2 linked regions of the Anatilimnocola aggregata genome follow. Each later gene encodes a partner of the first gene's protein in a complex. Links are inferred from orthologs where the notes say so. Each region holds a gene or a part of one and is shown on either strand. Other genes may lie near its edges.

Region 1 (3,206 bases):
CAGCTCACCGATTATATCCGTGCGCCGGCGCAGTTCGCGAGCGTCTGACGGGCAAATTTGGACGAAATGTCGTTCGTCGATCAGCAGGGGAGCGTTTGCGGCGGGAGCCATTACGGGCGGGCGAACTTGTTACGAGGCCGAAACCTGGCTGACGGCTTGATGGCGGTTAGCTTTTTTTTTGTCCACAGCATCGCGAATGCTGTCGAACACCTCGTCGGCCGAACGCATGGCGTCGATCGTGGTGAGGAGCCCTTGATGGCGGTAATAATCGAGCAGCGGCGAAGTCTGACGATGATAGACTTCCATCCGGCGACCGATGGTTTCTGGCGTATCATCCGGGCGATTCTCGGCTGTCGCGCGCCGGAGCATGCGACTGACCAGTTCGGCCTCATCGGCCCGCAGCTCAAGCACAATATCGAGCGGCGTGCCCCGCTGGCGCAGCGAATCATCCAGCGATTTCGCCTGCTGAATGGTGCGCGGAAAGCCGTCGAACATGCAGCCGCGGCAAAAGGCGGGCTTGTCGAGTTCTTCGCCCACCATGCTCAGCACAATGGGATCAGGAACGAGCTGCCCCTTGTCCATGTATTGGGCTGCCAGGCGGCCCAGTGGCGACGCTTGCTTGCCACGGAGCAGTTCCCCCGTCGACAGGTGCGGAATCTGCAGATACTCGAGCAGTCGTTTCGACTGTGTACCTTTGCCGGCACCAGGCGGGCCGATGAACACGATCAGCATCGTAACCTCGCGGCCGGTGCCCCCATTGGTAACATCTCCCGATCGATGCTAGGAGGGCCGCGCCCCGCCTCAAAAGCGCGGCCCATCGTTCAAATTTTCATCACGCTTCCAGCAAACCACGATAATCACGCATCACCAGATGGCTATCGATCTTCTGAATCAAATCGAATGCCACACTCACCGCAATCAGCAAGCCCGTACCGCCGTAAAAGCTCGCGATGCCTGCATCGACACCCAGTGAACTCGAAATAATCGTGGGCACAATCGCAACCAAAGAAAGAAACGCAGCACCGACGTAGGTAATGCGGACCATCACCTTTTCTAAGTGCTCGGCTGTTCGTCGGCCGGGGCGATAACCGGGAATGAACGTGCCGAAGTCCTTCAGGTTCTCGGCCATTTCCTTCGGATTGAAGGTAATCGCCATCCAGAAGTAGCTGAAGAAGTAAATCAGGGCGACGTATAGCAGGTTATAGATGAACGAGGTGCCGCTGCTGAGCGCATCGCCCAGATACTTGATCGAGCCGGCAAACCCAGGAGCTGCCGAATCGAGCGACGAAGCCAAAAACTGGAGCAGGAACGCGGGCAGCATGAGCATGCTGCTGGCGAAGATAATCGGCATCACGCCCGATTGATTGAGCTTGAGCGGCAAGTACTGACGGGATCCACCATACACACGGCGACCGCGCACATGCTTGGCACTTTGCGTCGGAATTTGTCGCTGACCGAGCGTGATGAAGCAGACGCCCATCACCACGATGACGAACAAAAACATCAAGATGACTAAGTGATCGACACCCACCTGACCAGAAGCATCCGAACCAACGAGCTGCCACTTCATAGTGCTGAAAAAGCGACGCATGGCCAGCGGCATTTGAGCCAGAATGCCGGCCATGATCAGCAAGCTAATACCGTTGCCGATGCCAAACTCGTCGATTTGCTCGCCGATCCACATTACAAACATCGTGCCGCAGGTCATAATCAACAGCGAGGTAAAGAACCAGGCTGGAGCCAGGTGGGCCCCCGCACCGGTCGAAACCATGAAGCTGTCGAAAATGGGAACGGAGTTACTTGTCCCCTGCCTCACCATGCTCTGCAGGTAGAAAATGCTCTGAATAATGCAGATCGCGATCGTTAGATAGCGCGTGTACTCGTTGATCTTTTTCCGGCCGGTTTCGCCTTCTTTGCGCAGCTCTTCCAGCGGCTTATAGACACTGCCGAGCAACTGCAAAATAATCGAAGCCGAAATGTACGGCATGATGCCGAGGCCCAGAATTGTCATCTGGCGCAAGTCGGATGCACTAAACACCGCAACCTTGGCAAGCAGATTCCCCAGCGGGCTATCGCTTTGTTGCGCTGTCCGCTTGGCCATCTCGACCTGATCGACGAATGGCAGCGGAATCTGATAGCCGACCCGAAACACGGCCAATAAGATCAACGTGAAGAAGATCTTCTGTCGTAGTTCAGGAATGGTGAAGATTGCTCGGAATTTCTCCCACATGGCATCCATCCAGATTTTTGTTGCGAGCGAGCGTTAGCTACCAAGACAGCCGGTCAGCTGAAAACGGGCGATACCCAAGTTACCAGAAAGCAAGGTAGCAAAAAAAGAGCAGCGCCACGATGCCGCTGCTCTTAAAAACTGTCGTTAGGTGGGAATTGCAGGCACGCGAGCCGACTTAGGACTTCTTAGCACCCGATTTCTTACCGGCATTCTTCGGATCCGCCTTCTTCGCGGCCCGAGTGGCAGCCTGCTTTTCAGCAACCGGAGTGCGACCGGGAACAACCGTAGCCGTACCCCCAGCCTTTTCGATCTTTTCCTTGGCCGCTTCGCTGAAGCGGTGGGCCGAAACGTTGAGCTTCTTGGTCAGTTCACCGTTACCGAGCACCTTTAAAAGGTCGAACCGCTTCTTGAGCAAGCCTTTGCCCTGCAGCGTTTCGATGGAGACTTCTTCGCCCGCCTCGAACAAATCTTGGAACTCGCTGATGTTAACGTTGGCAATCGTCAAGGCGAATGAATTGGTGAAACCACGCTTGGGAACGCGGCGAACGAGCGGGCTACCACCACCTTGAAAGATCGATAGACCCTTCCAACCGGCGCGGGCCAACTGGCCCTTGTGACCCTTGCCCGATGTCTTGCCCTTGCCCGAGCCCACACCGCGGCCGATCCGCATCGTCTTCTTGTGTTTGTGGATGCCTTGATTAACTTCGTGCAAACTCATGACAAGGTAACTCCCCGCAAGCGTTCCGTATCTTGGATCGTGCGCAGTTGCTTCAGCGCCTTGATGGCCGCTTTGACGACGGTGATCTGGTTGCTGGTGCCCATGCTCTTCGTAATGATGTTCTTAATGCCTGCGGCTTCGCAAACCGAGCGAACAGCGGCTCCGGCGATTACGCCCGTACCAGCACCGGCCGGCATCAGCAGCACGTCGGCCGAACCGAACTTGGCTCGCACGGCGTGCGGAATGGTGTCGTTAATC
Region 2 (4,562 bases), 4.1 Mb from region 1 along the record:
CAGCCATCGCGATATTTGCCGTGCCGAATGCGTGAGTAGAGCAGGTAGGGAGCAGCCGCGATGAGCAGCAGCACGTACGCAACGTTAAGCACGTAGGCCATGCGCGAATCCTTTCGCGGTTGGTGTTGTTTCGCTCTTAGTTCCGTCTCCTCGGTACTCCGGGGAGAGGGTTAGGGTGAGGGGCTGAATTGCAATGGCCGTAACCACTCAGCTTCAGCTCTTCACCGCGCCCCTCTTCCCATGAATAAACGGGGAGAGGGAGTACGACTTCCAAATGTATAGGAAACGTGAGTTAAGCGCGGAGCCATTGCCCTACACAGTGGCTCCGCCACCCATTCTCATATGGCAATTCTTGTACTTCTTGCCGCTGCCGCACGGGCACGGGTCATTCCGCCCAACACGCTGGCCGCGATTGCGAATCGGTTCGGGCCGCGTATCGGTACCGGACGAACCGCTGCTCGTTTGTTCCTGCGAACTCTCCAGTTCGTCGTCGGCACCCGGCAGCGAATCGTGGCGAGCGCTCGTTTCCTGGAACGTGCTGCGGACGAAGTCTTCGTTCAGCTGTTCGACCTTGAAGACAAGTTCCGTCACGCGGTCGTCGAGCGATTGCCACATCTGCTCGAAGGTCTTCATCCCTTCGCGTTTGTATTCGACCTTGGGGTCGATCTGGGCGTAGCCCATCAGCCCCACCGAGCTGCGCAGGCGGTCCATCATCAGCAGGTGGTCTTTCCACATGCTATCGACGACTTGCAGCAACACCGAGCGCTCCATGCGGCGCATCTCGGGGCGATAACGATCTTCGACATCGATCAGCAATTGATGTTCGAGTTCGTCGCGATCCAGTTCGGCCATCTTTTCCGCGGTCAGTTCCGATTTAAGCGTTTCGGCAGCCCACGTTGCCAGCGGCTGGTACTTGGCTTCGCCATCGTCGCCGTTGCTGTTTTGATAAGCTTCGGCAACGCGCTTCTTCACATCTGCAATTGCCTGCTCGGCCTGCTGTTGCTTCCGTTGGCTCAAAGGTGCCAACAACTGCAGCATCTCGGCCTGCGTCTTATTGCGCAGGTCGTCAACTTCGAGCGATGAGTCAAAGCGCTCGCGGGCCCAGGCGATGAGGGCTTCGCGATCGAGTTGCCCCTTCTCTCCACCGCCGCAGCGATAGATGCCCGCCATGATCGGATATTCAGCTTCCTTGCGGTCGTATGAGGCTACGGCCTGATCGACCACGTACTTCTTAAGGGCCGAGACGTCGAGCTTCTCGATTTCCTTGAGATCGAGTTCCAGACCGAACTTGGCCCGCGCCCAAGCGACCACCGTGCGATAACCAAAATCCTCTTCGAGGAACGGCTTCCCTTCGGTCAGATCGACCGTCTTGATGCGCTCGCGAGCGAGGTCGATGATATGCTCGGCAACATGATCGCGGCCGACCTTCTTCAAGTCCCGGTCGCGCAGATTCAAACCCCAGCGAGTATTGGCCATTTTGGCCATCGCTTCCCAGTTCCATTCCTCTTCATCGGTACCTTCGGGCAAGTTTTCATCGAGGCCGTCCTGCACGTGCGTTTCGGCCGAACGGGTCGCTTCACTCAGGGCAAACATTTCGGCAGCAGGGAAGTCCATGCCGTTGAAATCGCGAGCTTCGAAGGTGGCAGCCAGGCGAGTGGCGGCAAAGGCGGCGAAGACACCCGGACCATAATCGCGTTTCAGGAACGATTCGACATTCTGGTTCACTTGCTTGCGAACCATGTTCAGGATGACATCGCGGCAATTTTCGCCATCGAGAATGTTCTGCCGAAAGCGATAAACCCGCTTCCGCTGTTCGTCCATTACTTCGTCGTATTCGAGCAAGTTTTTGCGGATTTCGAAGTTCCGCTCTTCCATCTTCTTTTGCACGGCCGAAATACGGCGGCTGACCATCGGGTGTTCGATTCGCTCGCCTTCCTTCATGCCCAGCCAATCGAGCACCGACTTCACCCATTGGCCGGCGAAGATCCGCATCAGGTCATCTTCGAGCGACAAGAAGAAACGGCTGCTACCGGGATCGCCTTGGCGACCGCAGCGACCGCGGAGTTGCAAGTCGATGCGGCGAGCTTCGTGGCGCTCGGTGCCAATGACGTACAGGCCGCCGAGTTCCTTGACCTTTACGCCTTCCGGCTTCATCTGCTCTTTTTCTTCAATCTCGCGCGTGAGCGCGTCCCACTCGGCATGCGGCACGTCGAGGCGAGTGGCGTACTTGTCTTGCAGCTTGGCCCAGGCCATCGTTTCGGCATTGCCGCCGAGAATGATGTCGGTACCGCGGCCAGCCATGTTCGTGGCAATGGTCACAGCGCCGAGGCGGCCGGCTTGCGCCACAATGTCGGCTTCGCGCTTGTGATGCTTGGCATTGAGCACCTGGTGCTTCACACCGCGTTTTTCCAGCATCGCGGCAATTCGTTCGCTCTTCTCGATCGAGACGGTACCGATGAGTACCGGCCGGCCGCGATACTCCAGGTGATCGATCTTCGCGCGTTCGATCGTTTCGACGTCGCGCGTTTCCTTGGGCTGATATTGGATATTGTCGTCGGTCTCTTTGAGGATGAGACCCACGAGCTCTTCGCCCGTCTTGAGCACGACCGTGTCGTACTTGTGGACGCGTTCGATGTCGTCGGCCACCGCGATGAACTTTTCCTTTTCGGTACGATAGATGGCATCGGGAAATTCGATCCGCTGCATGCCGCGGTTTGTCGGAATCGCGATCACGTCGAGCTTGTAGATCTTCCAAAATTCGCTGGCTTCGGTCATGGCCGTGCCAGTCATACCGCAGAGCTTGTTGTAAAGCTTGAAGAAGTTTTGCAGCGTGATGGTGGCCAGCGTCTGCGTTTCTTCCTTGATCTTGACCCCTTCTTTGGCTTCGACGGCCTGGTGCAAACCATCGCTCCACTGGCGGCCATCCATCAAGCGGCCCGTGAACTCGTCGACGATGATGACCTTACCCTCTTTCACCACGTAGCGCACATCGAGCTGATACAAGTAGTGAGCCTTGAGGGCGTTATCGATAAGATGCGGCCACTCCATATTGTCTGCAGTGTAAAAGCTCTCGACGCCGGCCAGCCGTTCGGCCTCGCGCACGCCATCGTCAGTCAAGCTGACATTGTGATCTTTTTCGTTCACGACGAAATGCGTTTCACGCTTCAGCTGACGCGCGACGCGGTCGGCTTCGGCATACTTGGCAACATTCTGAAACGCCGGCCCGCTGATGATGAGCGGAGTACGAGCTTCGTCGACGAGAATGTTGTCGACTTCGTCGATGATCGCGAAGTTAAGATGCTTTTGCGATTGCTGCAGCGGCTTGGGAAAGCGATCGTCGCCGCGGGCAGCGGGACGCATGTTATCGCGCAGGTAATCGAAGCCAAACTCGTTGTTCGTGCCGTAGGTGATATCGCAGTCGTAGGCCGCTTGACGCTCGTCGACTTCCATATCGCTTTGAATCGCACCGACGGTGAGACCGAGCCCCATATAGAGCGGCGCCATCCATTCCATATCGCGGCGGGCGAGGTAGTCGTTCACGGTAACGACGTGCACACCCTTCCCTTCAATGGCGTTCAGATAGGCAGGCAACGTGGCGACGAGAGTCTTGCCTTCACCAGTCACCATTTCGGCGATGGCACCACTGTGCAGCACCATGCCACCGACCATTTGTACGTCGTAGTGACGCATGCCGAGATAGCGGCGGCCACCTTCGCGGGCGACGGCAAAGGCTTCGACGAGGATGTCGTCGAGCGACTCGCCCGCTTTCAGCCGTTGGCGAAACTTGATCGTCTGTTCTTTCAATTCCGCATCGGACATCGCCTGAAAGCGCGGCTCGAGTTCATTAATTCCTTCGACCCGGGCATACATCTTGCGAATGAGCCGCGCGTTGGACGTACCGAACATGGCTGTTACGCCGCGCTCGAACCCAGACAGCAGGCCGCCGAAAAACTGGCCAAACGATTCCCAGGTCCGCTCTAGTAAGTCCATACTTCACATCAGTCGCAAAGAGTATTTAGCACGCGCTTGGGCTGGGCCGTGGTTCCCCAGCACAGAGTGACATCTTGCCAGCTCTGGCGCAATCCGTGGTGGTAATGCAAAAGTCCTGCCCGAGGTTGCAGCAATCTCGTCAGATTGGCGCAACTTGCTCAGCCCCAGAAGTTTATTGCGACCAGTGAAAATGGTCAATTGCGGATTGGCTGCCGGAATGGCAGCGGGGTATTCGAAGCGCGGAGATCAAAGTTCAGAGTTGTGAGACAGGAAATTGCTAGCAGTGGTCGCCGGGAAGGGTTTGAGGTTTCTGGTTTAAGATTCAAAGTTTAATGAAGGAAAGAGCAAAGGGAGCAATTTGGAGTCCGACACGAAGCCCCTTAAACTACTAGCCGACAGACAGTTAAGTTCCTCACCTTCAGCTCTTGCCTCAGAACTTAGCACTTGGAACGGAGCACTTGGTTTCTGGTCTGGTTTCCTTTTCGAGGTCAGTCGCGTATAGTGGTCAAGATTGGAACCCGCCTCAAACTGTACCGCGACTATCTTCTCCCCGGTCGCGACTGCAACCCGCC

What was found.
Region 2: the proteins of secY (region 1) and secA are in contact, whole or in part, in a crystal structure (PDB 3DIN), measured with the Thermotoga maritima proteins. The link is inferred for Anatilimnocola aggregata from one-to-one orthologs. Residues at the interface, in WP_004081795.1 of Thermotoga maritima: Glu108, Gly109, Glu110, Glu111, Ala236, Glu237, Arg238, Arg239, Ile240, Thr241, Ile242, Gln243, Tyr244, Ala245, Arg246, Arg247, Val248, Thr249, Gly250, Arg251, Arg252, Val253, Tyr254, Gly256, Ala257, Ser258, Thr259, Tyr260, Leu261, Pro262; in WP_004082002.1 of Thermotoga maritima: Glu261, Ala262, Arg263, Lys300, Ala301, Arg302, Thr303, Ile304, Ile305, Leu323, Tyr324, Asp325, Pro326, Val329, Ser330, Tyr333, Ile336, Lys340, Phe345, Val349, Glu363, Phe364, Tyr374, Ser375, Gly376, Gly377, Glu393, Ile395, Thr482, Ser483.

The regions. Positions count from the first base shown.
Region 1 is NZ_CP036274.1:7,113,346-7,116,551, forward strand. What follows is about bases 32-2,925. They hold secY (preprotein translocase subunit SecY), read right to left. Parts: upstream 2,231-2,925; coding sequence 833-2,230; downstream 32-832. Other genes in these bases: ETAA8_RS26780 (adenylate kinase), read right to left, coding at 130-732; rplO (50S ribosomal protein L15), read right to left, coding at 2,406-2,925. Also shown: more of rplO, read right to left, coding at 2,926-2,948; rpsE (30S ribosomal protein S5), read right to left, coding at 2,945-3,206. UniProt on the Escherichia coli protein: The central subunit of the protein translocation channel SecYEG. Consists of two halves formed by TMs 1-5 and 6-10.
Region 2 is NZ_CP036274.1:2,970,156-2,974,717, reverse strand. What follows is about bases 113-4,362. They hold secA (preprotein translocase subunit SecA), read right to left. Parts: upstream 3,991-4,362; coding sequence 313-3,990; downstream 113-312. Also shown: ETAA8_RS11270 (3-deoxy-D-manno-octulosonic acid transferase), read right to left, coding at 1-101. UniProt on the Escherichia coli protein: Required for protein export, interacts with the SecYEG preprotein conducting channel.